DNA from 2 places in the Pseudomonas sp. S2_C03 genome. Region 2 is predicted to be linked to the other one. Evidence: predicted binding sites of a transcription regulator. Region 2 holds the regulator's gene; the other holds the start of a gene.

Region 1 (14,953 bases), 900 kb from region 2:
CCTGGTAACCCAGAACGGCACGCCGTTCATGCAGATCGAAGAAGTCAAAACCACTGCCGGGCGCCTGCGCAGCCTGTTCCCGGACTGGCACTTCTACCAGGCCGCAGTGCCGACCTACATCGGCGGTTCCATGACCTTCGCCTGGGGCGCGACCAACACCGCGTACCGCAAACTGTCTCGCGAAACCCTGCAACAGCGCTTCGCCGGCAGCGGCATCGTCACCCGCTACTACAACCCGGAAATCCACCTGGGCGCTTTTGCCTTGCCACAATACGTCCTGCAGGCCGTGAACAAGCCAAGCAACGACTAAAGGCTTAAACACCCCCCTGTAGGAGCGAGCTTGCTCGCGATAGCGGTAGACCAGTCGCCAGTTTTATATCTGGCACACCGCCATCGCGGGCAAGCCCGCTCCTACAGTGGTGTCCTGCTATTTATTTGTATCTGTGCATCGCAATCCATGTGAACGTTCCCCCAAGCCCAAAGTCCAGATAAATGTGAACCCACATACGGGTTTGTTCGAGGAGGCTTTGATGCAAAAGTGGAAAGTCACTTTCGTGGATGATCACGGCGAAACAGTCGATGAAGTCTTTGAGTGTGAGCAGTGCCCGGATAACGAGCAAGCCGCCAAACTCATCAAGGCTCGGCTCCTGCCAGTCGCCGCCGAACTGGACCTGAACGATCTGGAAGGGCGAACCAGCGACGCGAGTGTAAAAAGTCTCAAGATTCAGAACAGCATACAAATCCTCGGTATCTCCCCCGTCTGAAACACCTCACCGCACATCTGCTACAACCAGGCCTTGGCAGCTCGACTTGCAAGGGGCTAATCTGCAAGCGAGATCAGCGAATGGATCGCTAAGGTCTGGTCTTGTCAGCTACATGCTTGTTCCCATCGCAGTGCCCGCGTTGTTTGTGCGGGCGTAGGGAGTACGGAAAGTCTATCCATCGGTTTAAGGAGGACGTTTCATGAGCACAGAAGCCTATCAAGAAGACATCAGCAGCTCGGTGCTGCGCCGCATGAAAGAAGGCGGTTTCGATTTTTCACGGTTCCATCCCATCGAGTTCTACGCCATTTTCCCGGACGAGGAGCGGGCGCGCAGGGCAGCAGGGCATTACTGTGGTGAATCCTTGAATGCACAAGTCAGCGCGCGCGACGATGGCGCATGGTCTCTGGAACTGAGCAAAGTGATGTACGCCACCTACGACGGTATCGGCGACTTTGAGCAGGATTTCGAGGCCGTGGTCGAACCGCTCGGCGGCATCATCGAAGGATGGGGCGTCAAGCAGGAGGTGCGAGGGCGACTCGCCTGACATTATGACCGCACTCAATAACGGCTGACCTTCGGGTTGGCCGTTTTCGTTTGAGCAGGGTGAAACCCGTCTTGGCAAAATCCTGAAACAAGAATAGATGACAAAAAAAAGCCGCATGGGGAGGCGGCTAAAAGGGAAGTTCGGGGAGCAAATCCAGCGAATGGGTGGATTATCCGCATCGACAGCCGAGCAGTGAAATCAACTCTGGCTATGCTGCTGATAGACCGCAGTATTGCCTTGCAATGAAGCGGGGATGATCAGGTTGGAGCATTTGTCGCACAGGAATGGTGCGGCCAATGCAGTTTGAATATCCAACCGATTGATATTAAAGCGTTTATGCCGATGGCACGGGCCTTGCGAAGGCCTGTTAGTCCGGGTGACAAGGAGTACGGCATGATCCGCACCTATTACGATGAAATGTACGATGCCGGCGGCCAGGTTCGCCCGCATTACCGGGAATTTGCCCGTTGGCTGGCCGAAACGCCGGATGAGCTGCTGGCTCAGCGCCGTCGCGAAGCCGATCTGCTGTTCCATCGCGCCGGGATTACGTTCACGCTCTATGGGGACGAGCAGGGCACCGAGCGCCTGATTCCCTTCGACACCATCCCGCGCAGTATCCCCGCCAGTGAATGGCGGATTGTCGAGCGCGGCTGCATCCAGCGGGTCAAGGCGTTGAACATGTTCCTCGCCGACCTCTACCACGAGCAGCGCATCATCAAAGCCGGCATCATCCCGGCCGAGCAGGTGCTGGCCAACGAGCAATACCAGTTGGCGATGCAGGGGCTGGATCTGCACCGCGATATCTATTCGCACATCTCCGGCGTCGATCTTGTGCGCGATGGCGATGGCACGTACTACGTGCTCGAAGACAACTTGCGCACCCCCAGCGGTGTCAGCTACATGCTCGAAGATCGCAAGATGATGATGCGGCTGTTCCCCGAGTTGTTCTCGACCCAGCGCATCGCGCCGATCGACCACTACCCGAACCTGTTGCTCGACACCCTGAAAAGCTCCAGCCCGATCGACAACCCCAGCGTGGTGGTGCTGACACCGGGGCGCTTCAACAGCGCGTTCTTCGAGCATGCATTCCTCGCCCGTGAAATGGGCGTCGAGCTGGTGGAAGGCGCCGACCTGTTCGTGCGCGATGACAAGGTGTTCATGCGCACCACGGACGGGCCGAAAGCCGTCGATGTGATCTACCGCCGGCTCGACGACGCATTCCTCGACCCGCTGGCGTTCAATCCGGATTCGATGCTCGGTGTTCCGGGGCTTTTGTCGTCCTACCGCTCACGGAACGTGGTGCTGGCCAATGCCATCGGTACCGGCGTGGCAGACGACAAGTCGGTGTATCCGTTCGTCACCGACATGATCCGTTTTTACCTGGATGAAGAGCCGATCTTGAAGAACGTTCCTACATACCAGTGTCGTAATCCTTCCGAGCTTTCCCACGTCCTGGCCCATCTGCCGGACCTGGTGGTCAAGGAAACCCAGGGTTCCGGCGGTTACGGGATGCTGGTGGGGCCGGCCGCGACGACGGCGGAGATCGAGTCGTTCCGCGCGCGCATCAAGGCCAAGCCCCATGCTTATATCGCGCAACCGACGTTGTCCTTGTCGACCTGTCCGACCTTCGTCGAGAACGGCATAGCACCGCGGCATATCGACCTGCGCCCGTTTGTATTGTCAGGCCGCGAAACCCGGGTAGTGCCCGGTGGTTTGACCCGCGTTGCCCTGCGAGAAGGCTCCCTGGTGGTGAATTCCTCCCAGGGTGGCGGAACCAAGGACACCTGGGTGGTCGAGGATTGAAGGAAGCCTGCCATGTTAAGTAGAACTGCCTCGGATTTGTATTGGATGTCGCGTTACCTGGAGCGGGCGGAAAACCTCGCCCGGATGCTCGACATCAGTTATTCGCTGTCGCTGATGCCCCAGGACGGTCGTGGCGATGGTTTGCACGAACTGGCCATGCCGTTGCTGATCACCGGCACCCTGGACGATTACCTGGCGCGTCACGGCGAATTGCACGCCGAACGCCTGCTGCATTTCTTCGCACTGGACGCGGCCAACCCGGCGAGCATCTACAGCTGCCTCGGTGCCGCGCGGGCCAGCGCCCATGCGGTGCGTGGGCGGATTACCGCCGACATGTGGGAAAACATCAATGCCACCTGGCTGGAAATTCGCGGCATCGCCGAACAGGGTTTAAGTCGCTATGGCATGAGCCGTTTCTGCGAATGGATCAAGGAGCGTTCGCACCTGTTCCGTGGCGCGTCCTATGGCACGATCATGCGCAACGATGCATTCCGTTTCATTCGACTGGGCACCTTTGTCGAACGGGCCGACAACACCTTGCGCCTGCTCGATGCCCGCTACGAAATGGCCGGCGACCAGGCCGAAGCGGTCAGCGACGGCACGGCTCACGCCTATTACCAGTGGAGTGCGTTGTTGCGCGCCTTGTCGTCGTTCGAGGCGTACACCGAAATCTACCGCGATGCGCCAGGTGCCCGGCAGGTCGCGGAACTGCTACTGCTGCGCGTCGACGTGCCGCGCTCCTTGCGGGCCTGCACCGAGGAAATCGACCAGATCCTTGCTCAGTTACCCGGTGCCAACGGCCGGCCTGCACAACGTCTGGCGGCGGAAATGGACGCCCGCCTGCGTTACACAGGCATCAATGAAATCCTCGAGGAAGGCCTGCACGCCTGGCTGACCGAATTCATCCCGCTGGTGCGCCAGTTGGGCAATGCCATACACAGTTCCTACCTGGAGGCGGCATGAGACTTTCCATTAGCCACGAGACCACCTATCACTATGAAGACCAGGTGCGCGCCAGCATCCAGTATCTGCGCCTGACGCCCCACGACAGCGAGCGCCAGCACGTGCTCAGCTGGCAACTGGACCTGCCGCGTCCGGTGCGTGCGCAGCTCGATCCGTTCGGCAACATCCTGCACGTGCTGACCATGGACGAGCCGCACGAAGCGATCATCATTGGCGCTCGGGGTCAGGTCGACATCGACGAACTGCGCGAAGCCGAGCACGAGAGCCAGTCGGCGCTGCCGTTCCTGAGGTTCACCCGATTGACCGAAGCCGACGAATCCTTGCGCGCATTTGCCGAAAAGACCTGCAAGGCCCGCCGTGATCGCACGGCGCTGATCGACCTGATGCACGGCCTGAATGCGCACATGACGTACACGCCGGGCTCCACCGAAGTCGATACCAGCGCGTCCCAGGCCTTCGCCGGGCGTTCCGGTGTTTGCCAGGACCACACCCACGCATTCCTGGCCTGCGCCCGCAGCCTGGGCGTTCCATCGCGTTATGTATCGGGCTATCTGTACAGCGAGAACTCAGAGCACCTGGCCAGCCATGCCTGGGCGGAAGCCTGGCTGGACGATGCCTGGTACAGCTTTGACGTGACCAATGAACTGGCCCGCCCCGAGCGTCATCTGAAGCTTGCGGTAGGCCTGGATTACCTGGACGCATGTCCGGTACGCGGAATGCGTCGGGGCGGGGGTTGCGAGCAGATGCACGCGAAAGTGCTGGTGTCGCCGACGCCGGTGATTTCGGCGGTGCAGCAATAAATTCAACACCCCCCTACAGGGGGGGCGGGTGCTGATCAGGGCTTAACCTTCCGCCCAGCCATGTGTTTCAAATACCCCACCAGCATCTCCAACTCCGCATCGGGCAACACCGCTGCCGCAAACCCGGGCATCTTCGCCTGCGGCCACTGCCGCAGGCTCTGCGGATCACGGATGTAGCGCTTGAGGAAGTCCGCCCCGAAATACTCGGTCGGGTTGAACGGGATATTCAGATCCGGGCCAAACTGTGCATCACCTTCGCCATTGAGGCGATGACACGCCAGGCAGTTTTTCTGGAACAGCGCAAAACCCTGGTTCACCGGATCGTCTGCCTTCAACTTTGGATCGGGTAACAGGGCCGGAAAACGCTCGGCCACCGGCGCCAGGCGCTTGATCGCCGCGACCTGGAACGGCCATTGTTCCGGGCTGATGTGCCCGGCCTTTGGATCGGTCCACACCAGATAAAACGGTCCCGCGCTCGGCTTGCCCGCTGACAGCGCCGGCCAGGGTTTGGCGGGGTCTTCAATCGCCAGCCAGGCCCGCGAGCCCTTGGTATCGAGCAACGGCGCAGCGGCCAGCTCGGCGGCGAACCCATCCAGCGCCACGGCTTGCAGGTGATCCTGTGGCGTGACGCCTGTGAGCAACGCGGCGAGAGGCACGGCGCGATAGTCCATGTCCTTTTTATAGGAAACGTCGTCCTTGATCGTGATGGTCTGGACCTGTGGATGCTTGAGCAAGTCTTCGGTTTGCCAGGTGCGGCTGGTTGCGCCCAGCTCCAGGTTCAGCTGTGCGGCATACAGGGGCGAACCCACCAACAGTGCCCCGATCAGAAAAAGCTTTTTCACATGTTCGCCGCCCATGTCGTGGAAGTGCCGCCAAGGGTGGCACAGCCATGCTGGCCCGGGTAGCGGGCCAGTCACATTTTTAACGAGGCGATAAAAACTGTGTCAGCCAATCACCTTGGTCAGGTTCGGCACGATCAACAACAGAGTAGTGGCGAAGAGAATGAGCCCGGCTTGACGAACTTTCGAATGTTTGAACATGGCTTGACCGCCTTTATTGTTATTTCCTGATGCCTGCCTGCATTTCTCCATGACGGCAGAGCGTTGCACTTCCTGTTTGACGAGCGCTCGGCAAAACCCGACGACAACTTCGTACATGTTCACCTTAGGGCTCGTTGAGGCCCGCGTCAGCCGTGGCTTAGATCCATTTCATATGGTTAAGTTAAATAAAGCTTTAAAAACGGCATGAGGCCTATTGCCAGCTTCTTTGCCGGCCTTTTACTAGACGGCTCGGGATGCTGAGACGGTTCATCCGGTAGTCGACTACCGTTCGTCTGAGCGTGTCCGTCAACCCGGCTGAGCATTGCGGTCATTGATTCGGCGGCGGCTCGGCCTATGGTGAAGGCTCGATATTTTCACCGTCAGGTTCTGTCATGACCCAAGCTCTGATTTTCGACGCGTTACGCACGCCCCGTGGCAAAGGCAAGGCTGACGGAGCCTTGCACAGTGTCAAGCCAGTGACTTTGGTGGCGGGATTGCTCACCGCCCTGCAACAACGCACTGCACTGGACACCCGTCAGGTGGATGACGTGGTCCTGGGCTGTGTGACCCCAGTGGGCGACCAGGGCGCCGACATCGCCAAGACGGCGGTGCAGGTGGCCGATTGGGACGTCAGCGTGGCGGGCGTGCAGATCAATCGCTTCTGCGCATCAGGGCTTGAGGCGGTCAACCTCGGGGCGATGAAAATACGCTCCGGTTTCGAGGATCTGGTGGTGGTCGGTGGCGTCGAGTCGATGTCCCGGGTGCCCATGGGCAGCGACGGTGGTGCGTGGGCGCTGGACCCGGAAACCAACCTGCACAGCCATTTTACTCCGCAGGGCGTGGGCGCGGACCTGATCGCCACACTGGAAGGCTTCAGTCGCGAAGACGTCGATGCCTACGCGCTGCATTCCCAGCAGAAGGCCGCACGGGCCAGAGCCGACGGAGCGTTCAGCAAGTCACTGGTGCCGGTGCGCGACCAGAACGGCATCCTCCTGCTCGACGTTGATGAATTCATCCGCGCCGACTCCACCCTCGAAGGCCTGGGCAAACTCAAGCCGAGCTTCGAGATGATGGGCCAGATGGGTTTCGACGCCACCGCGCTGCGGGTCTACAGCCATGTGGAACGGATCAACCACGTGCACACGCCGGGCAACAGCTCCGGCATTGTCGACGGGGCAGCCTTGATGCTGATCGGCTCCGAAGCGAAGGGCCGCGAACTGGGCTTACAGCCACGGGCGCGGATTGTCGCCACGGCCGTCACCAGTACCGACCCGACCATCATGCTGACCGGCCCAGCGCCGGCGACGCGCAAGGCGTTGGCCAAGGCTGGGCTGCGGGTCGAGGACATCGACCTGTTCGAGGTCAACGAGGCCTTTGCCTCGGTGGTGCTGAAGTTCATCAAGGACATGGCCATCGATCCGGACAAGGTCAACGTAAACGGCGGCTCCATCGCCATGGGTCATCCGCTGGGTGCCACCGGTTGCGCGATCCTCGGCACCCTGCTCGACGAACTGGAAGCCCGAAGCCTGCGTTTTGGCCTCGCGACCCTGTGTGTCGGCGGCGGCATGGGCATTGCCACCATCATCGAACGCCTTTGAGCCTTCAAGGAAGCCTCTTCATGACGCAAGCCATTCGCTACGAACAAGGCCAGGACCGGATCGTCGTCCTGACCATCGAGATGCCGGGCCAGACGGCCAACACCATGAACGCGGTGTATCGCGAGGCCATGGCCGCCTGCGTCGCTCGCCTGGTGACGGAAAAAAACAACATTGCCGGCGTGATCATCACCTCGGCCAAGAAAACCTTCTTCGCCGGCGGCGACCTGAATGAGCTCATCAAGGTCGGCAAGCCCCAAGCCAAAGCCTTCTACGACATGGTGCTGACGCTCAAGAGCCAGCTGCGAACCCTGGAAACCCTGGGCAAACCGGTGGTCGCCGCGATCAACGGTGCGGCGCTTGGGGGCGGTTGGGAGATTTGCCTGGCCTGCCATCATCGAGTGGCGCTGGACAATTCGTCGGTACAACTCGGCTTGCCGGAAGTCACCCTGGGCTTGCTGCCGGGTGGCGGTGGGGTGGTGCGCATGGTGCGCATGCTCGGTCTGGAAAAAGCCTTGCCGTATCTGCTGGAAGGCAAGAAAGTCCGCCCCCAGCAAGCCTTGCAGGCGGGGTTGATCGATGAACTGGCGGCCGATGGTGATGAGTTGCTGGCCAAGGCGCGGGCCTGGATCCTGGCCAATCCGGTGGCAATACAGCGCTGGGATGTAAAGGGTTATCAGATTCCGGGCGGTACGCCGTCGCACCCCAAAGTCGCGCAAATGCTGGCAATTGCGCCGTCGATCCTGCGCACCAAAACCCAGGGATGCCTCCCGGCGCCGGAGAAAATTCTGTGCGCTGCAGTGGAGGGTGCGCAGGTGGACTTCGACACCGCACACCTGATCGAAACCCGCTTCTTCACCGAACTGACCACGGGCCAGATTTCGAAGAATCTGATTGGCACCTTCTGGTTCCAGCTCAACGAAATCAACGCCGGCGGCTCACGGCCCCAAGGGTTCGCACCGTACGTCACGCGTCGAGTCGGTGTGCTCGGGGCCGGCATGATGGGGGCGGGCATAGCCTTCGTCAGCGCCTCGGCGGGTATCGAAGTGGTGCTCAAGGACATCGATACGACGGCAGCCGAGAAGGGCAAGGCGCACTCTGCGGCATTGCTGGACAAGAAGGTCGCCCGTGGCCACATGACCTCCGAGCAGCGCGAGGCGATTCTGGCGCGTATCCATCCCACCGCAAGCGATGCAGACCTGGTCGGTTGCGACCTGATCATTGAAGCGGTGTTCGAAGATCGTGAGCTCAAAGCCAGGGTGTCATGCGCCGCCCAAAATATCGCCGGAGAGGATGCGGTGATCGCCTCCAACACGTCGACATTACCGATCACTGGCCTGGCTACGGCCGTGCCGCATCAGGGTAAATTCATCGGCCTGCATTTCTTCAGCCCTGTTGAGAAAATGCCGCTGGTGGAGATCATCAAGGGCGCAAACACCAGCGATGAAACCCTGGTTCGTGGTTTCGATTTCGTCCTGCAAATCAGGAAAACGCCGATTGTGGTCAACGACAGTCGCGGTTTCTTCACGTCGCGGGTGTTCGGTACCTTCACCAACGAAGGCATCGCCATGCTCGGCGAGGGTGTGAGCGCCGCGATGATCGAAACCGAGGCACGCAAGGCAGGCATGCCTATCGGGCCTCTTGCGATCTCTGACGAAGTTTCCCTCAGCCTGATGAGCCATATCCGTCAACAAACTGCGAAAGACCTGAAAGCGGAAGGCAAGCAAATGGTCGAGCACCCAGCGTTTGCCGTCATCGATTTGTTGCTCAACGAGTACAAGCGGGCGGGCAAGGCCGCTGGCGGTGGTTTCTACGACTACCCGGCGGGTGGCCAGAAACACTTGTGGCCGGCGTTGAAAACCCGTTTCGAGAAAACCGACGGGCAGATTTCCCCGAAAGATATACGAGATCGCCTGCTGTTCGTGCAAGCCATCGAAACCGTACGTTGCGTGGAGGAGGGCGTATTGACCTCGACGGCGGACGCCAACATAGGTTCGATCTTCGGCATCGGTTTTGCGGCCTGGACCGGCGGCGCGTTGCAGTTCATCAATCAGTACGGTGTTAAGGACTTCGTCGCGCGCGCGCAGTATCTGGCCGAACAGTACGGCGAACGGTTTCTCCCGCCGGCCCTGTTGCTGGAAAAAGCGGCCAGGGAGGAAGTGTTTTAAGCGCGTTTTTGGGGACCGATGACGCAAGCCAGGGCTTGCCTGCCAACGTGTTTCGAGGCAGGCTCTGGTGTGTGCATTATTCCCATCACGTGTCAGGTATTTTTTATGTCGCTACGCATCTGCATTCTGGAAACCGACATCCTGCGTCCGGAACTGGTCGATCAATATCAGGGTTACGGGCAGATGTTCCAGCGTCTGTTTTCGCAGCAGCCCATCGCGGCCGAATTCACCGTGTACAACGTGATGCAGGGCGATTATCCCCGTGATGACGAGACCTTCGATGCTTACCTCGTGACCGGCAGCAAAGCCGACTCCTTCGGCACCGATCCGTGGATTCAAACCCTCAAGACCTATCTGCTGACCCGCTATGAACGTGGCGACAAGTTGCTCGGCGTGTGCTTCGGCCATCAATTGCTGGCGTTACTGCTGGGCGGCAAGAGCGAGCGCGCCACCCAGGGCTGGGGCGTTGGCACGCACAGCTACAAACTGGCAGCCAAGGCGCCGTGGATGAACCCGGTGCGCGAGGAGCTGACCTTGCTGATCAGCCACCAGGATCAGGTGACCACGCTACCGGAAAACGCCACGGTCATTGCTTCCAGCGATTTTTGCCCCTTTGCCGCCTACCACATCAATGACCAGGTGCTGTGCTTCCAGGGCCACCCGGAATTCATCCATGATTACTCGCGAGCCTTGCTGGATATTCGCCAGGAAGCGTTGGGCGAGCAAATTTACTCCAAGGGCATCAGCAGCCTTGAGCAGGAACATCACGGCACCACCGTGGCCGAATGGATGATGCGCTTCGTCGCGCACAAGCCACAGACTGTTTGAAACAGCATCGCGAGCAGGCTCGCTCCCACAGGGTCTGGCGTCTATCGCAGATCCAATGTGGGAGCGAGCGTTTTACAACCACCCCGACCTTTTGAAACTGCCCCAAAGCCCCGCACACCCCACCGCAATGAATCCCAACACCGTGAAATACCCGTAGTGCCACGTGAGCTCAGGCATGTTCTGGAAATTCATCCCGTAGATGCCGGCAATCGCGGTGGGGAACGCCAGGATCGCCGCCCATGCAGCAAACTTGCGCTGCACCACGCTCTGGCGTGACGCCTCCAGCAACACCCCGACCTCGATGGTCTGGCTGGCAATCTCCGCCAGTGTCGTCAGGTCCTCCATCTGGCGGGTCACATGGATTTGCACATCGCGAAAATACGGGCGCATGTTCTTGTCGATGAACGGGAAGCTGAGCTTCTGTAACTCCTCGCTGATTTCTACCATCGGCGCCGCATAACGGCGCAGGCGCACCACGTCCCGGCGCAGGCCATGCAGTCTCTGGATGTCGTGTTCATTCAAGGCGCTGCACAACACGTTGCGCTCCAGTTCGTCGATCTCGGCGTGAATGGCTTCGCCCACCGGCTGATAGTTTTCGATCACGAAGTCGAGGAGGGCATAGAGTACGAAATCTTCTCCATGCTCGAGCAGCAGCGGACGCGCCTCACAACGCTGACGGACATGAGCGTAGGACGCCGAGTGACCATTGCGTGCAGTGATGATGTAGCCGTTGCCAGCGAAGATATGCGTCTCGATGAACTGCAATTTGCCGTCGTGACGGATCGGTGAGTAGGTGACGATGAACAGCGCATCACCGAACGTCTCCAGCTTCGGGCGGCTGTGTTTTTCCAGGGCATCTTCGATAGCCAGTTCGTGGAGGTTGAACTGGCGTTGCAGGTTGGCAAGTTCTTGCGCATCCGGCTCTTCGAGGCCGATCCAGACGAAGTGGTCAGGCTTGGCAGCCCAGGCGGCGCCTTCGTCGAGGGTGATATTGGTGACTTTTTTACCGGCGCTGTAAACCGCGGCAGCAACAACTCGACCCATGATTGAGTTTCACTTCTTCTTGGTGGGTGGTAACAGACAATCTTCAGCTTAGCCTTGTCTGTTGCTTGAGAGTCAGTGAAATCTGCGCAGTTCACCCGTCCTTCGCCGGCAAAAGAAAACCCGCACAAGGCGGGTTTGGTATTACGCGGCTTGCAGTTGCCGATCCATCGAGGCGATGCACTCACGCATCTGCTCGCGACACTGGGCGATCAGCTGCGGCATGTCGTCCAGGCTCAATCCTGCGGTCGGAATCGCTGGCAGCGAACGGATCAGAATTTTCCCACTGCGCCAGCGGTTCAATCGCATGTGCTTGACGTAAGTGCTGACACACACCGGCACGATCGGCACACCCGCGGCGATGGCCATCTGGAACGCGCCTTTCTTGAATGGCAGCAAATCCTCTCCAAGGTTGCGCGTGCCTTCCGGGAACACCCAGATCGACGTGTCCTTGTGCTGCAAAGTGTGTGTGGTGGTCAGCATCGAACGGCGCGCCTTGTGCGCGTTGCCACGGTCGATCAGCACATTGCCTGCCAGCCAGAACAACTGGCCGAACAGCGGCACCCACTTCAGGCTTTTCTTGCCGATGCACACGGTACGGTAGGGCACCACGTTGCCGAATACGAACAAGTCATAGTTGGACTGGTGATTGGCGACGATCACGCAGCTCTGCGGTTTGTCCATCAAGGGACCGACGTCCGTCTTGACCCGCAAACGCAGAATGCACATCGCCGGCCAGGCATATAAACGTGCACAAAGTCGGCTGTTGTCCGGATTGAATGGCCGGCACAGCCCAAGAATCACGCCCAGTACACCGGCCAGAATAAAGTGCAGGCCCATCAACGACATACGTAACACAAACAGCATTTTGCAGGCCCCACCGGGACAAAAGGTGGCGCAGTGTACGGATGTGCACTGTTTTCGGCAATTATCCCGGTAGAGGTAGGAGATAGGCGATGTTTAAGTAAAAGTTTCCGACTGCTTGGTCAGATGTGTTCTAGAGCGGCTGTAGGTCTTTTCTGATCACTGTTGTAGGAGCGAGCTTGCTCGCGATGAACGCGAGATCACCGCTGCGTTTCAGGCGTCTCGCGTTCGTAGGGGCATGGCCAGGGTATTTAAACCAAATGCTCCTGATCCATGATGATCGCGTTATCCAGCGTATCCAGCAGCGCCTTGCGCACTTTCAACTTGGTGTTTTTGTGCGCGCTCATGTTGATCTTCTTCAGTTGGCGCGCCGCCGCCAACGCGGTTTCCTGCAGCGCTTCGGGCGCGACCACGACATCGAGGAATCCGGCATCCACCGCGCTTTGCGGGTTGAACATCTCACCATTGATCACCGAACGGTGGAACGCCGACTTGCGCAGGCGATCACGGGCCAGCTCGATACCCGCGTGGTGCATGGTCATGCCGATCTGCACTTCGTTCAAACCGATGCTGAATGGACCGTCGACACCAATGCGGTAATCGGCCGACAACAACAGAAACGCCCCCTTGGCGACCGCGTGCCCAGGGCAGGCAACAATCACCGGGAACGGATGCGACAGCAGGCGCCGGGCCAGGGTCGAACCTGCGGTCACCAGCGACACGGCTTCTTTCGGCCCGGCGGTCATCACCTTCAAGTCGTACCCGCCCGACAGAATGCCCGGCGTGCCAGTAATGATCACCACCGCGCGATCAGTCACAGCCTGATCCAGCGCCGCATTGAATGCGGCAATCACGTCCGGGGAAATGGCATTGACCTTGCCGTTGCTCAAGGTCAGAGTCGCGATACCGTCTTCGAGGTGGTAGGAAATCAACTCACTCATGACGCTATTCCTTGTATGAAAGTTGAGGCAGACGTTACCCACCACCGTAAGCGAGGTAAAGCGCCGTGACTGACTCGCCAGTCACCGTTTTCAGCGGCCAGGCCCCGATGCAGCACGTCCACCGCGCATTGCCTTGCACAACGAAGCGGGAAGCCCAGCCGAAGATTGGCAGGTTTGCCATGCCCCAAAGCACGCGGAACGTCTAAATCGCTAACCGCATGAAAATTCTGCAAAAAAAAATTGCCATCGGAAATGCTTTCGACTACATTAGCGCGCCTCGACAGACAGAACATGTTTGAAGAGATACGGTGAAGTGTCCGAGTGGCTTAAGGAGCACGCCTGGAAAGTGTGTATACAAGAAATTGTATCGAGAGTTCGAATCTCTCCTTCACCGCCAAATTCGATGTAAACAGAACCCCTGATTTCGAAAGAAGTCAGGGGTTTTGTGTTTTCTTGGGGCTGATTTTTGAAGGGGCGTACCTGATCGTATTGATGTAGGACCTTCTGATAATGACGTAGGGCTTTTAACGTGTGTGTGGGACGTAAGGCTCCAACCCCTTGTTGTCAGAGGCTATTTCGGTAAACGGTGTAAAGTCAGCGGATCTGCGGAGGGCTGTTCATGCAGGGCTTTTAGCGTCCAGAATGGTTCAGCGGATGGTGTTGATGACGCCGCCCTTCATAATCCCGGAATGGACGCAGGTACGTTATGCAGGAATTCACCCCCAAACAGGCAGAGCTGGAGAAGGTTCACGTGGAAATCGTCAAGCTGATTGCGGAGCAACGAAAGTTGAACGCTGAGGCCGGCAAGATGACCTGTGAAGTTTTCTGGTATCCGGTGACTGTCGCCATCGGTCTGATCGGCACGGTGGCCACCGTCACGACGTTGCTGCTCAAAGTCCTCTAGTTTTGCTGCCTGCCCTTCAACCAGGGCCATGAATAGGAAATTCCATGATCACCACCACGACCCACGCCATCGAAGGCCGACAAATCACGGCTTACCTGGACGTTGTCAGCGCCGAGTCGGTACAGGGGGTCAACGTTATCCGGGATATGTTCGCCGGGATGCGCGACTTCTTTGGGGGGCGCTCTCAGACATTGGAGCGGGCGCTGAAGGAAGCTCGGATTCAGGCCACCGACGAGATCAAGGAGCGGGCCCGGGCACTTCAGGCCGATGCGGTGGTAGGGCTTGATTTCGAGATCAGCATGCCAGCCGGGAAGGGCGGGATGGTGGTGGTTTTTGTGACCGGGACAGCCGTCAAGCTGCGTTGACCGAATCAGGACAACACAGGCGCCAGAGCGCTCCATTCGTCGGGCATCGTGCCTCTGAATCACAAGTCCACTAATGACCGGCTAGTCTCAAATGCTTGGCGGTCGATAGGTTTCAGGCAATAGGGCTTGCCGATGTCGACCCCACTTTTGAAAGGGGTGCTGAAATGGCTGATCCATATATCGAAGACGATGGTGCTGAGTTTCCAATCAACAACTGCGTGCAGTGCGGCCAGACCGAGTACATGGTGGGCTTCGGTGATGAAGAGGTCAGGCTCGACAAGATGAAGACCACGGTGCGCCTGGGCCCGAAAGCGAAATTCATGCCCAGGGTAG
Region 2 (14,953 bases):
AATCAACGCACACCCGCAGTTCGCCGCTCGGTTCAGCCAGCAACTGAGCAAGCTGACCCAGGTGCAATTCCAGCCGGGCACCAACCTGTTCGCCCTGATCGGCTCCCAGGACACCGCCGTGGCCGTTTCGGGGCAACTGAAAACCACTGCTGTGTCGTTGATGAAGATCGCCAACGATCTGCGCTGGATGAACTCCGGCCCACTGGCGGGTCTGGGTGAAATCGAACTTGAGGCCTTGCAGCCGGGGTCGTCGATCATGCCGGGCAAGGTTAACCCGGTCATCCCGGAGGCCACCGCGATGGTCGCTGCGCAAGTGATCGGCAACGATACGGTCATCGCGATTGCCGGTCAGTCCGGCAATTTCGAACTGAACGTGATGCTGCCGATCATCGCCCAGAACCTGCTGAGCAGCATCGAGTTACTGGCCAACTCCAGCCATCTGCTGGGTGAAAAGGCCATCGCCAGCTTCAAGGTCAACGACGCCCGTCTCAAGGAGGCGTTGTCGCGCAACCCGATCCTGGTGACCGCGCTCAACCCGATCATCGGTTACCAAAAAGCCGCTGAAATTGCCAAGAAGGCTTACCAGCAAGGTCGTCCGGTGATCGATGTCGCCCTGGAGCACACCGACCTGAAACGCGGCCAACTGGAAGAACTGCTCAATCCGGAAAAACTCACCGCAGGCGGCGTGTAACCACTGCCATCGCTTTGGAGGCTCATCATGGAACACTGGAAACGCACAATCGAAAGGGCAAACCGCTGTTTCATGCAGGGCGAACTGGTGGATGCCCGCGAGGCCTACCTGCAAGCACTCGCACTGGCGCAGGTGCTGTTCGAGCGGTGGCCGGATGCCGATGAGGCGGTGGCGGCCTGCGTGATTTCCCATCACAACCTGGCGGACCTGCACCTGAGTCTGAACCAGCCGGAGGAGAGCGCCGAGTACCTGTGCGCCATCCACCAACGGTTGCTCAAGACCCTACAGGACCCGCGCCTTTCGCCGGCGCTGCGTGAAGCAGCGTTGCGCCAGAGCAGCAAAACCTACGTCGAGCTGCTGAATTTCATCAGCGAACACGGCGAGTATCCCCGTACCCATCGCCTGCTGCACATGGACGTCGCGTCGCCGTCCACCCCCTTCATCACGGAGTTCATTGAAATGGCCTTTAGCTTGCCCGCCTTGCCGTACGCGTACGATGCCCTGGAGCCGCACATCGATGCGCAAACCATGGAAATCCACTACACCAAGCATCATCAAACCTACATCAACAACCTCAACGCTGCCGTCGAGGGCACCGAGTTCGCTGAATGGCCGGTGGAGAAACTCGTGGCAGCCGTGCAGCAACTGCCGGAAAACCTGCGCGCCGCCGTCATCAACCAGGGCGGCGGTCATGCCAACCATTCATTGTTCTGGGAAGTCATGGTGCCCAACGGCGGCGGCCAGCCGGATGGCGAGTTGGCCAAGGCGATCGACGAGCAATTGGGCGGCCTCGATCGCTTCAAGGAAGCCTTCACCAAGGCGGCGCTGACCCGCTTCGGCAGTGGCTGGGCCTGGCTGAGCGTGACCCCGCAAAAGACCCTGATAGTGGAAAGCAGTGGCAACCAGGACAGCCCGTTGATGAGTGGCAATACGCCGATACTCGGTCTGGACGTCTGGGAACACGCCTATTACCTGCAATACCAGAACCGTCGGCCTGAATACATCAACGCTTTTTACAACGTGATCAATTGGCCAGAAGTCGCTGCGCGCTATCAGGCTGCACTGGTTTAAGGCTCCTATAACAACAATCCAGGGCTGATTATGGGCACTGAAACACTGGCGACCGGAAGTGGGCGGATGTTTCGCTATGCGTTGGGGTCGCTTTTACTACTGGCGGGCATGAGCTTGCTGGTTGCCCAGGGCCTCACGTGGTTGGGGCTTGAGCCGAAACTGTTGCGCGCGTTACAGGGCGGTGCGATCTGCGCGTTGGGCACAGCATTGGGTGCAGTGCCGGTGTTGGTGATCCGGCGCATGCCCCAGGCGCTCAGCGACACGCTGCTCGGCTTTGGTGCCGGTGTGATGCTTGCGGCAACAGCATTTTCGCTGATCGCTCCGGGTATCTCTGCGGCCGAAAACCTCGGGCTGACCCCTTGGGCGGCCAGCGGGCTGATCAGTTTTGGCATCCTGCTGGGCGCGTTCGGGTTGTTCCTGGTGGATCGGAAAGTCTCCGGTGCGTCACCGGAAATGCTCGTTGGTACACCGCAGCGACCGGTCATCCCGCCACGGATCTGGTTGTTCGTGTTTGCCATCGTCGCTCACAACATTCCCGAAGGCATGGCTGTGGGTGTTTCGGCGGGGGGCGGCATGCCCGACGCCGACAGCCTGGCCATGGGCATCGCTTTGCAAGATGTGCCAGAAGGGTTAGTCATCGCGTTGGTATTGGCAGGGGCGGGCATGTCGCGAGTGAAGGCATTCCTGATCGGCGCGGCGTCCGGATTGGTCGAACCGGTCTTTGCCCTGTTGTGCGCCTGGCTGGTCAGCCTGGCCGAGTTGATCTTGCCGTTGGGCCTGGCATTGGCTGCTGGGGCCATGCTGTTGGTGGTCACCCATGAAGTCATCCCGGAGTCGCGCCGCCATGGTCACGACAAGTTGGCGAGCCTTGGCCTGCTGGTCGGGTTCTGTCTGATGATGGTGATGGATACAGCGCTGGCTTAGCGGGGGAGGGTGTAGCAGCGGCACAGGCCCGTTGCTACAGGATGCTCGTTACTCGCCTTCGTCGAAATAGTTGTTGATCAATGCCACCAGCGCATCGAGCGCTTCCTGTTCCTGTTCGCCTTCGGTGCTCAGGTGGATTTTGGTGCCCTTGCCCGCGGCGAGCATCATCATGGCCATGATGCTTTTGCCGTCGACCATGGACGTCGGTGTGCGTCCGGCCCTGATCTGGCAAGGAAACTGGCCCGCCACGCCAACGAACTTGGCGGAAGCGCGGGCATGCAGGCCCAGCTTGTTGATGATTTCAATTTCCAGAGCAGGCATCGCGATGTGAATCCTTTAGCTGAGGTCGCGGTGGCGGACCTGGACGTTCTTCAGAGTTTTTTGCAGGACCTGGCCCAGACGTTCAGTCAGGTAGACGGACCGATGATGTCCGCCTGTGCAACCAATGGCAATGGTGACGTAGGCGCGGTTGCTGGCGGCGAAGCGGGGCAACCATTTGAGCAGGTACGTGGAAATGTCCTGGTACATCTCCTCGACGTCCGGCTGGGCGGCCAGGTATTCGGCTACCGGCTGATCGAGCCCGGATTGCTCGCGCAATTCAGGCTTCCAATAAGGGTTGGGCAGGCAGCGTACGTCGAATACCAGGTCGGCATCTACCGGCATACCGCGCTTGAATCCGAAAGACTCCACGAGGAACGCCGTGCCGGGTTCTGGCTGGTTCAGCAGGCGCAGCTTGATGGTATCGCGCAACTGATACAGGTTAAGACTGGTGGTATTGACCTTGAGGTCAGCGAGGTCGGCAATCGGCCCGAGTAGTGCTGTCTCATCGGTGATTGCCTCGGCCAGTGAGCGATTGGCGCTGCTCAGTGGGTGACGGCGACGGGTTTCCGAAAAACGTTTGAGCAGCGTCTCTTCGTCGGCATCCAGATACAGCACATCCACCTGGATATGCCGGCTGCGGACTTCTTCGAGCAGTTCCGGGAAACGGCTCAAGTGGCTTGGCAGGTTACGTGCGTCAATGGAGACGGCCACCAGCGGTTGCGTCAGTTCGGTGTGGATCAGCGCGCGTTCAGCCAGTTCCGGCAGCAGCCCTGCGGGCAGGTTGTCGATGCAGTAGTAGCCGTTGTCTTCGAGCACATCGAGCGCGGTACTTTTACCTGAGCCGGAGCGGCCACTGACGATGATCAAGCGCATGATTAGTGCCCGTTTTGCTCGTCCAGGACAACCTGATACAAGGCTTCATTGCTCGCGGCGCTGCGCAGGCGATCACGGACTTCCTTGCGATCGAGCATGCTGGCGATCTGGCGGAGCAACTCAAGGTGCGCATCGGTAGCAGCTTCCGGGACCAGCAGCACGAACAACAGGTCTACCGGCGCGCCGTCGATGGCGTCGAAATCGATGGGTGCATCCAGGTGCATCAAGGCGCTGACGGGCGAGGTGCAACCCTTGAGCCGGCAGTGCGGAATGGCGATGCCGTTGCCAAAACCGGTCGAGCCGAGTTTTTCACGGGCGATCAGTGCCTCGAAGACATCTTGCATTTCCAGATCGGGGACTTCCCGTGCGATCAGGTTGGCAATTTGCTCAAGGGCTTTCTTTTTGCTGCCGCCCGGCACGTTCACGAGGGAACGGCCGGGGGTCAGTATGCTTTCAAGTCGGATCATGGGTAGGGAGTGTTAACGACCGGTTGCGCCCTGGAGGAGGCTCTGGGTCTTTTCCTTATGCTTTTTGAGTTGTTTATCCAGCTTGTCGGTCAGTGCGTCGATGGCCGCGTACATATCGGTATGTTCCGCGTTGGCGACCACTTCACCGCCAGGAATATGCAAGGTGGCTTCGATTTTCTGTTTGAGCTTTTCGACGGTCATCGTGACCTGGACATTGGTGATCTTGTCGAAGTGTCGCTCCAGCCGATCGAGTTTTTCGCCGATGTAGGTGCGAAGAGGTTCGGTCACTTCCAGTTGGTGTCCACTGATGTTGACTTGCATACAGCTTCTCCTTCGTTGCCAGTGCATAAAGCGGCAAACAAATGTTTGCCACTGGAACGCTGTGGCGTGGCCCTACATCAACCGCTTGCGTTCGCTCGAAGGCGCGATCCCGAGGGATTCGCGGTACTTGGCGACGGTGCGGCGAGCCACCTGAATGCCTTGTGCCTCCAGTAAACCAGCGATCTTGCTGTCACTCAACGGCTTTTTCTGATTTTCCGCCGCTACCAGTTTTTTGATGATCGCGCGGATCGCCGTGGACGAGCATTCACCGCCTTCGGAGGTGCTGACATGGCTGGAGAAAAAGTATTTCAGCTCATAAATACCCCGCGGGGTATGCATGAACTTTTGCGTCGTCACGCGGGATATCGTCGATTCGTGCATGCCCACCGCTTCGGCGATGTCATGCAACACCAGCGGTTTCATCGCTTCGTCGCCGTACTCCAGAAAACCGCGCTGATGCTCGACGATCTGGGTGGCTACTTTCATCAGTGTTTCGTTTCGGCTCTGCAGGCTCTTGATGAACCAGCGCGCTTCCTGCAACTGATTGCGCATGAAGGTGTTGTCGGCACTGGTGTCGGCGCGGCGCACGAAACCGGCGTACTGGGCGTTGACCCGCAGGCGTGGCACCGATTCCTGGTTCAGCTCCACCAGCCAACGCTCGTTGTCCTTGCGTACGATGACGTCGGGGACGACGTATTCGGCTTCGGTGGACTCGATTTGCGAGCCCGGGCGCGGGTTCAGGCTTTGCACCAGCTCGATCACCTGGCGCAGTTCGTCTTCCTTGAGCTTCATGCGGCGCATCAGCTGGCTGTAGTCGCGGCCGCCGAGCAGGTCGATGTAGTCGGTGACCAGACGCTTGGCCTCTGCCAGCCAGGGTGTCTTGGCGGGGAGCTGGCGCAATTGCAGCAGCAGGCACTCACCCAGGTTTCGGGCGGCGATGCCGGCAGGTTCGAATTGCTGGATGCGGTGCAGGACGGCTTCGATTTCGTCCAGTTCGATGTCCAGTTCCGGATCGAAGGCTTCGAGGATCTCCTCGAGCGTTTCGTCCAGGTAGCCCTGATTGTTGATGCAATCGATCAGGGTCACGGCGATCAAACGATCGGTATCGGACATCGGTGCCAGGTTCAACTGCCACAGCAGGTGACTTTGCAGGCTTTCGCCGGCCGATGTGCGGGTGGTGAAATCCCACTCGTCGTCATCGCTGCTGGGCAGGCTGCTGGCACTGGTCTGATAGACGTCTTCCCAAGCGGTGTCGACGGGCAGTTCGTTGGGAATACGCTCGTTCCAGTCGCCTTCTTCGAGGTTGTCGACCGTCGGCGCGCTTTCCTGGTAGGAGGTTTCCTGAGTGTCGGGGGTGGGCTTCTGTTCGACGTTGTCGGCCATCGGGTCGGTGTTGTCGAAGTCGTCGCCTTCCTCCTGGCGTTCGAGCATCGGATTGGACTCCAAGGCCTCCTGGATTTCCTGTTGCAGGTCCAGGGTCGACAATTGGAGCAGGCGGATGGCCTGTTGCAGCTGCGGTGTCATCGTCAGCTGCTGGCCCATTCTCAAGACTAGCGATGGTTTCATGGCAGGGGCTTAACACCTTTTTCCGGCGCACATGCGCCATCCACTACAGGGCGCCGAAGCGCCAAACATAAGCAAATTATATGCCTGAAACAGCAGCGTTTGCCTAGAGCGCTGTAACAATAAAAAAGCCTTGATTTTTTATTGATACAAGCGCTCGGTAGATCAGCCAGGGACCTCGACGCTTAAAGGCGGAACTCGTGGCCCAGGTACACTTCCTTGACCAGGTCGTTGGCCAGGATGGTTTCAGCGTCACCTTCGGCAATCAGTTGGCCATCGTTGACGATGTAGGCGGTTTCGCAGATATCCAGGGTCTCACGGACGTTGTGGTCGGTGATCAGCACGCCAATGCCTTTGGCCTTGAGGTGATGGATGATCTGCTTGATGTCACCGACCGAGATCGGGTCCACGCCGGCGAAAGGTTCGTCGAGCAGGATGAATTTCGGGCTGGTCGCCAGGGCGCGAGCAATTTCCACGCGGCGGCGTTCACCACCGGACAGGCTCATACCGAGGTTGTCGCGGATGTGGCTGATGTGGAATTCCTGCAACAGGCTTTCCAATTCCTTGCGACGGCCGGCCTTGTCGAGTTCCTTGCGGGTCTCGAGGATCGCCATGATGTTGTCGGCGACCGAGAGCTTGCGAAAGATCGACGCTTCCTGCGGCAGATAGCCGATACCGGCTTTTGCGCGGCCGTGCATCGGCTGGTGGCTGACGTCGAGGTCATCGATCAGGACGCGGCCCTGATCGGCCTGGACCAGGCCAACGATCATGTAGAAGCAGGTGGTCTTGCCGGCGCCGTTAGGGCCAAGCAGGCCGACGATCTGACCGCTGTCGATGGACAGGCTGACGTCGCGCACGACCTGGCGGCTCTTGTAGCTCTTGGCCAGATGCTGAGCTTTCAGAGTTGCCATTTACGGGGCCTTTTGCTCTTCGGTTTTCTTTTTAGGCTGGATCACCATGTCGATACGCGGACGCGACTCTGTCACGTTGGTACCCGTGGCGCGGCCGGCACTGGCAAGTTTCTTGTTGGTGTCATAGACGATTTTCTCGCCCTGGGTCACGTTGCCGTCCTTGTCGATGACCTTGGCGCGGTCGATCAGCACGACGCGGTCCTGCGTGGCGTGGTACTGGATGGTCACGCCGTAGCCCTGCACCGGCTTGGTGTCGCCCGCCGTTTGCAGTTGCTCGAAGTAGGCGAGGTTGCCCACCGAGGTCACCACGTCGATGTCACCGTTGGGCGCCCGGGTCATGGTGACCTTGTTGCCGGTGACCTTCATCGAGCCCTGGGTGATGACCACGTCGCCCGTATAGGTGGCCACGCCGTTCTTGTCGTCCAGTTGGGCGTCGTCGGCCTGGATGCGGATAGGCTGCTGCTGATCGTTCGGCAGAGACCAGGCGCTCACGCTTCCCAGTGCTGCGCTCAGACCGAGCAAAATAGGGAGGGTTTTAACGAGCCTCATACTGTCCTCTTACGTTCGATAGCAGGTGAATCCTGCTGTCCTTCAGATACGCTTTCATTCCTACGCCAGTCGATACGCCGCCAGCGCCGTCGATTCTAACGGGTTGCTGGGTCTGCGCATATTGCTGCTGTGGGAACACTGTCATGCGGGTGGAAGTGATCAGGGTGTCGCGTTTCTTTTCGTCAGTGCGCTTGACGCGTACGTTGTCGATCAGTTCAACCTCGGTACCGCCTGGGTTCACTTCACCGCGATCGCTGGTCACGTGCCATGGAAAATCGGTGCCACGGTACATGTTCAGGTCCGGCTTGGTGACCAGTGTGACGTCGGTGGCTTTCACGTGCTCGGCCTTGTCGGACGTCATTTCGTACTGCACGCGCCCGTCTTCGAGGTATTGCAGGGTGTGCGTGTTGGTCGCATACCAGTCGATGGGACTGTCTTCGGATTTGGCCACCGGCTTGTCGAGGAAGCGTTCCGGGCTGATGTTCCAGTAGCCGACCGCAGCGAAGATGGCTGCGATGCAGGCGAATATCACTATGTTGCGAAATTTCTTGCTCAGCATAATTGGCTCACAGGTACGCGGCGTTAGCCGCATCGAGGCGGCCCTGGGCGCGCAGGATCAGTTCGCAGAACTCGCGAGCGGCACCGTGGCCACCACGGGCCAGGGTAACGCCGTGAGCGTGTTCACGGACAAAACTGGCGGCATTGGCCACCGCGATGCCCAGGCCGACGCGACGAATCACCGGCAGGTCCGGCAGGTCGTCGCCCAGGTAGGCGACTTGCTCGTAGCTCAGGTTGAGCTGGGCCAGCAGCCCGTCCAGCACGACCAGTTTGTCTTCGCGACCTTGATAAACATGGGGAATGCCCAGGTTCATCGCCCGGCGCTCGACCACCGGGCTCTTGCGGCCGCTGATGATCGCTGTTTGCACGCCAGCGGCCATCAGCATCTTGATGCCCTGGCCGTCGAGTGTGCTGAACGACTTGAATTCGCCGCCATCTTCAAGGAAGTACAGGCGCCCATCGGTCAGGACGCCGTCGACATCGAATACCGCCAGTTTGATCTGTTTACCGCGTTGCAGCAGGTCCGCACTCATTACATTACTCCTGCGCGCAGCAAGTCGTGCATGTTCAGGGCGCCGACCGGACGATCGTCACCGTCAACCACGACCAGTGCGCTGATTTTGTTGTCTTCCATGATTTTCAAGGCTTCGGCCGCGAGCATTTCCGCGCGGGCGGTCTTGCCGTGGACGGTCATGATCGCATCGATGGCGGTGTGGTGAACGTCGATGGCGCGGTCCAGGGAGCGGCGCAAGTCGCCGTCAGTGAAAATCCCGGCCAGCTTGCCATCGGCCTCGAGGATGACTGTCATGCCCAGGCCCTTGCGAGTCATTTCCATCAAGGCGTCCTTGAGCAGCGTGCCCCGCTGGACCTTGGGCAGTTCCTCGCCCGCGTGCATGACATGTTCCACTTTAAGCAGCAGGCGTCGGCCCAGTGCGCCGCCCGGATGGGAGAACGCAAAATCTTCGGCGGTGAAGCCGCGGGCTTCGAGCAGTGCGACCGCCAGGGCATCGCCCATCACCAGCGCCGCGGTGGTCGAGGACGTCGGTGCCAGGTTCAGCGGGCAGGCTTCGTGTTCGACGTGCACGTTGAGATTGACTTCGGCGGCCTTGGCCAGCGGTGAAGCGGGATTGCCGGTCATGCTGATCAATTGGATGCCCAGGCGCTTGATCAATGGCAGCAGGGTGACGATTTCATTGGTGGAGCCGGAGTTCGACAGGGCCAGGATGATGTCGTCGCGGGTGATCATGCCCATGTCGCCGTGGCTGGCTTCGGCCGGGTGCACGAAGAAAGCCGTGGTGCCGGTGCTGGCCAGGGTGGCGGCGATCTTGTTGCCGATGTGCCCGGATTTGCCCATGCCGACCACGACCACGCGGCCTTTGCTGGCCAGAATCATCTCGCAAGCGCGTACGAAATCAGCGTCGATATGGGGTAGCAAGCCTTGCACGGCTTCCAGTTCGAGGCGGATGGTGCGTTGTGCTGATTGAATCAGGTCGCTGGATTGGCTCATGTCTGAAATCGTTTAGCCCGATGAAAAGGCGGCGATTATAGCGGTAATGATCAAAACCCTCACGCAAGTTCGTCACGCTTTGTCATTCCTTGTTACGCAATGCGTGTAATTGACGTCATTTATCCATCATCGATTAAACATGGCCGGCTTGACCCTTGGGCGCTCGACCTTTGCAGTGATATAGTTCGCCGCCAGTTCGGTCCGCCCGCACGTATGTGCTTTCGCCAGAAAGTCAGGCGTCCGAGGGAGAGGCTGCATCGCAAGGAGTTTAGATGAGTGCCGATAACGCCTACGCGGTCGAGCTGAAGGGAGTGACCTTCAAGCGCGGTGCGCGCAGCATTTTCAATAACGTCGATATCCGTATTCCGCGCGGCAAGGTCACCGGCATCATGGGGCCTTCCGGGTGTGGCAAGACCACGCTGTTGCGTTTGATGGGCGCCCAGTTGCGTCCGTCCAAGGGCGAAGTCTGGGTCAACGGTCAGAATCTGCCCAAGTTGTCGCGCAGTGATCTGTTCGATGCACGCAAGCACATGGGTGTGCTGTTTCAGAGTGGCGCGCTGTTCACCGATCTCGATGTGTTCGAGAACGTCGCTTTTCCGCTACGAGTTCATACCGAACTTCCCGAGGAAATGATCCGCGACATCGTGTTGCTCAAGTTGCAGGCCGTCGGCCTGCGTGGCGCCATCGACCTGATGCCCGAGGAGTTGTCCGGCGGCATGAAGCGTCGTGTCGCCCTGGCTCGGGCGATTGCCCTGGACCCGCAGATCCTCATGTATGACGAGCCCTTCGTTGGCCAGGACCCGATCGCCATGGGCGTACTGGTGCGTCTGATCCGTCTGCTCAACGATGCCCTGGGCATCACCAGCATCGTGGTTTCCCACGACCTGGCCGAGACCGCGAGCATCGCGGACTACATATATGTGGTCGGCGAGGGCAAGGTGCTGGGGCAGGGTACGCCGCAAGAGTTGATGAACTCCCAGGAACCGCGCATTCGCCAATTCATGACCGGGGAGCCCGACGGCCCGGTTGCATATCACTTTCCAGCGACGGACTACCGCGCAGATCTTCTGGGGAAGCGTTGATGCGCAAGACTTCACTGTTGGAACGCATACGCCGCTTCGGCCACGCCGGCATCGACGTGCTGGCCGCGTTCGGTCGTTCGACCATTTTCCTGTTCCACGCTCTGTTGGGGCGCGGCGGCATCGGCGGTGGTTTCGGGCTTCTGGTCAAGCAACTGCATTCGGTGGGCGTGATGTCCCTGGTGATCATTGTGGTCTCCGGGGTGTTCATCGGCATGGTGCTGGCGCTGCAAGGGTTCAATATCCTGTCCAGCTACGGCTCGGAGCAGGCGGTCGGGCAGATGGTCGCCCTGACGCTGCTGCGCGAACTGGGGCCGGTGGTCACCGCGTTGCTCTTCGCCGGACGTGCCGGTTCGGCCCTGACGGCGGAAATCGGCAACATGAAATCCACCGAGCAGTTGTCCAGCCTGGAAATGATCGGTGTCGACCCGCTCAAGTACATCATTGCCCCGCGCTTGTGGGCCGGTTTCATTTCCCTGCCTGTGCTGGCGATGATTTTCAGCGTGGTGGGGATCTGGGGTGGTTCGTGGGTAGCCGTCGACTGGCTGGGTGTGTATGAAGGGTCCTATTGGTCCAACATGCAAAACAGCGTGACGTTCACCGATGATGTGCTCAACGGCATTATCAAAAGTGTCGTCTTTGCCTTCGTCGTGACCTGGATTGCCGTATTCCAAGGCTATGACTGCGAGCCCACTTCCGAGGGGATCAGTCGTGCCACTACCAAGACCGTTGTGTATGCCTCGTTGGCTGTACTCGGCCTGGACTTTATTCTGACCGCCTTGATGTTTGGAGATTTCTGATGCAAAACCGCACCCTGGAAATCGGTGTCGGCCTTTTCCTGCTGGCTGGCATCCTGGCTTTGCTGCTGTTGGCACTGCGGGTCAGTGGCCTGTCCCCGAGCCCGAGCACCGAGACTTATAAACTTTACGCCTATTTCGACAATATCGCCGGTTTGACGGTCAGAGCTAAAGTGACCATGGCCGGTGTGACCATCGGCAAGGTCACGGCGATCGATCTGGACCGCGACAGTTTCACTGGGCGGGTGACGATGCAGCTGGAAAAGCGTGTGGATAATCTGCCGACTGATTCCACTGCATCTATTCTGACTGCTGGCCTGTTGGGCGAGAAATACATCGGCATCAGCGTGGGTGGCGAGGAGACTCTGCTCAAGGAGGGCGGCACCATTCATGACACCCAGTCGTCACTGGTGCTCGAGGACCTGATCGGTAAATTCCTGCTCAATACCGTTAGCAAAGACGCCAAATGAGGAGCTTTTGAATGATCTCTACCTTGCGACGTGGCCTGTTTGTACTGCTCGCGGCCGTGCCGTTGATGGCTAACGCCGTGGCGGCGCCTTCCGCGCATGATCTGGTCGAGGACACCACGAACCGGTTGCTGGCAGACCTGTCGGCCAATAAGGAACAGTACAAGCAGGACCCGAACGGCTTTTATAAGGCGCTGAACGAAATCGTCGGTCCGGTGGTGGATGCCGAGGGCATCTCCAAAAGCATCATGACGGTCAAGTACTCGCGCAAGGCCACGCCTGCGCAAATGAAGACCTTCGAAGAGAACTTCAAGCGGGGCCTGTTTCAGTTCTATGGCAATGCCCTGCTCGAGTACAACAACCAGGGCATCACCGTCGATCCGGCCAAGGATGAGTCGGGCGACCGTACCAGCGTCGGCATGACCGTCAAAGGCAACAATGGTGCGATCTACCCCGTGTCCTACACCCTGGAGAAGATCAACGGCGAGTGGAAGTTGCGTAACGTGATCATCAACGGCATCAACATCGGCAAGTTGTTCCGCGATCAGTTCGCCGACGCGATGCAGCGCAATGGCAACGACCTGGACAAGACCATCAACGGTTGGGCCGGTGAAGTCGCCAAAGCCAAGCAGGCCAGCGAGAAGTCGTCCCAATGAGTGTATCGGCCATTCGCATGAGCGAAGCCGGCGAGCTGATGCTCAGTGGCATGCTGGACTACATGACCGGCCCCGGCCTGCGCAAGCAGGGTCAGGCGCTGATCAAGGCGAGCAAGGCCGCTGCGCTGGTGGTGGATTGCTCGGCGGTGCTCAAGTCCAGCAGTGTTGGCTTATCGCTGTTACTGTGTTTCATGCGTGACGCACAGGAGGTCGGCAAGACGCTGACCATCCGTGCCATGCCTGAAGACATGCGCGAAATTGCCCAGGTCAGCGAGTTGACCGAGCTGTTGGCGCACCCCTAAACAGCATCGACAGGGAAGCCCCCCGTCAGAGTCCTGCTTCGCGGGGTTCGCAGGCGCGGGGCTTTTTTGTATGATGTCCGACCCGCGCGCACAGGGCGCCGATTGAGGTTGAGCATGCAGGCCGTAGAAGTTAAGAGCTTCCTTGAAGCAAAGCTGCCGAACACGCAAGTGGAAGTTGAAGGCGAAGGCTGCAATTTCCAGTTGAACGTGATCAGCGATGAACTGGCGGCATTGAGCCCGGTGAAGCGTCAGCAGCAGGTCTATGCCCATTTGAACCCATGGATCACCGATGGCAGCATCCATGCGGTCACTATGAAATTTTTCAGCAGCACGGCTTGGGCCGAGCGCACCTGAGCCCAAGGGCGTCGAGATTCTTATGGATAAATTGATTATTACCGGTGGCGCTCGTCTTGATGGCGAGATCCGCATCTCCGGGGCAAAGAACTCTGCCCTGCCGATCCTGGCGGCCACCTTGCTGTGCGATGGCCCGGTCACGGTTGCCAACCTGCCGCACCTGCACGACATCACCACCATGATCGAGCTGTTCGGCCGCATGGGCATTGAGCCGGTGATCGACGAGAAGCTGGCGGTCGAAATCGACCCGCGCACCATCAAGACCCTGATCGCGCCTTACGAACTGGTGAAAACCATGCGTGCGTCGATCCTGGTGCTGGGGCCGATGGTCGCCCGTTTCGGCGAAGCTGAAGTCGCGCTGCCTGGCGGTTGCGCCATCGGTTCGCGTCCGGTTGACCTGCACATCCGTGGCCTTGAAGCCATGGGCGCGGTGATCGACGTCGAAGGCGGCTACATCAAGGCCAAGGCGCCTGAGGGCGGCTTGCGCGGTGCGCACTTCTTCTTCGACACCGTCAGTGTGACCGGTACCGAAAACATCATGATGGCCGCTGCCCTGGCCAAGGGCCGCAGTGTTCTGGCCAACGCCGCGCGCGAGCCGGAAGTGGTCGACCTGGCGAACTTCCTGAACGCCATGGGTGCCAAGGTTTCCGGCGCTGGCACCGACACCATCACCATCGACGGTGTCGAGCGTCTGCACACCACCACCTTCAAGGTCATGCCTGACCGTATCGAAACCGGCACCTACCTGGTGGCCGCAGCTGTGACCGGCGGGCGTGTGAAGGTCAAGGACACCGATCCGACCATCCTCGAAGCCGTCCTCGAGAAGCTGCGTGAAGCCGGCGCCGAGGTCACCACCGGTGATGACTGGATCGAGCTGAACATGCACGGCAAGCGGCCGAAAGCCGTCAACGTGCGGACCGCCCCGTACCCGGCGTTCCCGACCGACATGCAGGCACAGTTCATTTCGCTCAACGCCATTGCCGAAGGTACGGGCGCGGTGATCGAGACGATCTTCGAAAACCGCTTCATGCACGTTTACGAACTGCACCGCATGGGCGCCAAGATCCAGGTCGAGGGCAACACCGCCATCGTCACCGGTACCGAAAAGCTCAAGGGCGCGCCAGTGATGGCCACCGACCTGCGTGCGTCGGCCAGCCTGGTGATTTCGGCCCTGATTGCCGAAGGCGATACCCTGATCGACCGCATCTACCACATAGATCGTGGTTACGAGTGCATCGAAGAGAAACTGCAGATGCTGGGCGCCAAGATCCGTCGCGTTCCGGGCTAGTTGCTGCTGCATGGGCATAAGGACATGCCCGTTGAATTGTTCCGAGTCGAGGGTGGTTGCACCCTCGATCTGTGTCCGGCGCCGTTTGTGACCGGGCATGAGTACCTTGATAAGGACTGACGTTTCCCATGTTGACCATCGCACTGTCCAAGGGCCGCATCCTTGACGACACCCTGCCGCTTCTCGCTGAAGCAGGCATCGTGCCGACCGAGAATCCGGACAAGAGCCGCAAGCTGATCATTCCCACGACCCAG

Evidence for each region. Region 2 encodes sigma-54, which starts transcription at its own class of promoters, with help from an activator protein. Its sites were predicted from a motif close to ANTGGCATNNANNTTGCTNT; they were not measured.
Region 1: the regulator sigma-54 is predicted to act here: its motif matches at 1,650-1,669, upstream of AB4N64_RS16645 (circularly permuted type 2 ATP-grasp protein).

The regions. Positions count from the first base shown of each region.
Region 1 is NZ_CP162766.1:3,602,146-3,617,098, reverse strand. Features, by position in the region: gene speE (polyamine aminopropyltransferase) at 1-310, shown strand, start outside; gene AB4N64_RS16655 (hypothetical protein) at 531-764, shown strand; gene AB4N64_RS16650 (ribonuclease E inhibitor RraB) at 964-1,308, shown strand; gene AB4N64_RS16645 (circularly permuted type 2 ATP-grasp protein) at 1,702-3,111, shown strand; gene AB4N64_RS16640 (alpha-E domain-containing protein) at 3,124-4,074, shown strand; gene AB4N64_RS16635 (transglutaminase family protein) at 4,071-4,874, shown strand; gene AB4N64_RS16630 (c-type cytochrome) at 4,910-5,731, opposite strand; gene AB4N64_RS16625 (hypothetical protein) at 5,819-6,037, opposite strand; gene AB4N64_RS16620 (acetyl-CoA C-acetyltransferase) at 6,307-7,512, shown strand; gene AB4N64_RS16615 (3-hydroxyacyl-CoA dehydrogenase NAD-binding domain-containing protein) at 7,533-9,677, shown strand; gene AB4N64_RS16610 (amidotransferase) at 9,783-10,505, shown strand; gene AB4N64_RS16605 (magnesium and cobalt transport protein CorA) at 10,578-11,549, opposite strand; gene AB4N64_RS16600 (1-acylglycerol-3-phosphate O-acyltransferase) at 11,691-12,413, opposite strand; gene AB4N64_RS16595 (crotonase/enoyl-CoA hydratase family protein) at 12,662-13,351, opposite strand; tRNA gene AB4N64_RS16590 (tRNA-Ser) at 13,659-13,748, shown strand; gene AB4N64_RS16585 (hypothetical protein) at 14,058-14,255, shown strand; gene AB4N64_RS16580 (YbjQ family protein) at 14,300-14,620, shown strand; gene AB4N64_RS16575 (hypothetical protein) at 14,785-14,953, shown strand, end outside.
Region 2 is NZ_CP162766.1:4,501,799-4,516,751, reverse strand. Features, by position in the region: gene AB4N64_RS20980 (class II fumarate hydratase) at 1-691, shown strand, start outside; partial or broken gene AB4N64_RS20975 (hypothetical protein) at 719-1,149, shown strand; gene AB4N64_RS20970 (superoxide dismutase) at 1,151-1,762, shown strand; gene AB4N64_RS20965 (ZIP family metal transporter) at 1,793-2,686, shown strand; gene AB4N64_RS20960 (HPr family phosphocarrier protein) at 2,735-3,007, opposite strand; gene rapZ (RNase adapter RapZ) at 3,023-3,880, opposite strand; gene ptsN (PTS IIA-like nitrogen regulatory protein PtsN) at 3,883-4,347, opposite strand; gene hpf (ribosome hibernation-promoting factor, HPF/YfiA family) at 4,360-4,668, opposite strand; gene AB4N64_RS20940 (RNA polymerase factor sigma-54) at 4,741-6,234, opposite strand; gene lptB (LPS export ABC transporter ATP-binding protein) at 6,417-7,142, opposite strand; gene lptA (lipopolysaccharide transport periplasmic protein LptA) at 7,143-7,691, opposite strand; gene lptC (LPS export ABC transporter periplasmic protein LptC) at 7,678-8,250, opposite strand; gene AB4N64_RS20920 (KdsC family phosphatase) at 8,258-8,782, opposite strand; gene AB4N64_RS20915 (KpsF/GutQ family sugar-phosphate isomerase) at 8,782-9,756, opposite strand; gene AB4N64_RS20910 (ATP-binding cassette domain-containing protein) at 10,029-10,838, shown strand; gene mlaE (lipid asymmetry maintenance ABC transporter permease subunit MlaE) at 10,838-11,635, shown strand; gene mlaD (outer membrane lipid asymmetry maintenance protein MlaD) at 11,635-12,102, shown strand; gene AB4N64_RS20895 (MlaC/ttg2D family ABC transporter substrate-binding protein) at 12,114-12,755, shown strand; gene AB4N64_RS20890 (STAS domain-containing protein) at 12,752-13,057, shown strand; gene AB4N64_RS20885 (BolA family protein) at 13,172-13,411, shown strand; gene murA (UDP-N-acetylglucosamine 1-carboxyvinyltransferase) at 13,434-14,699, shown strand; gene hisG (ATP phosphoribosyltransferase) at 14,828-14,953, shown strand, end outside.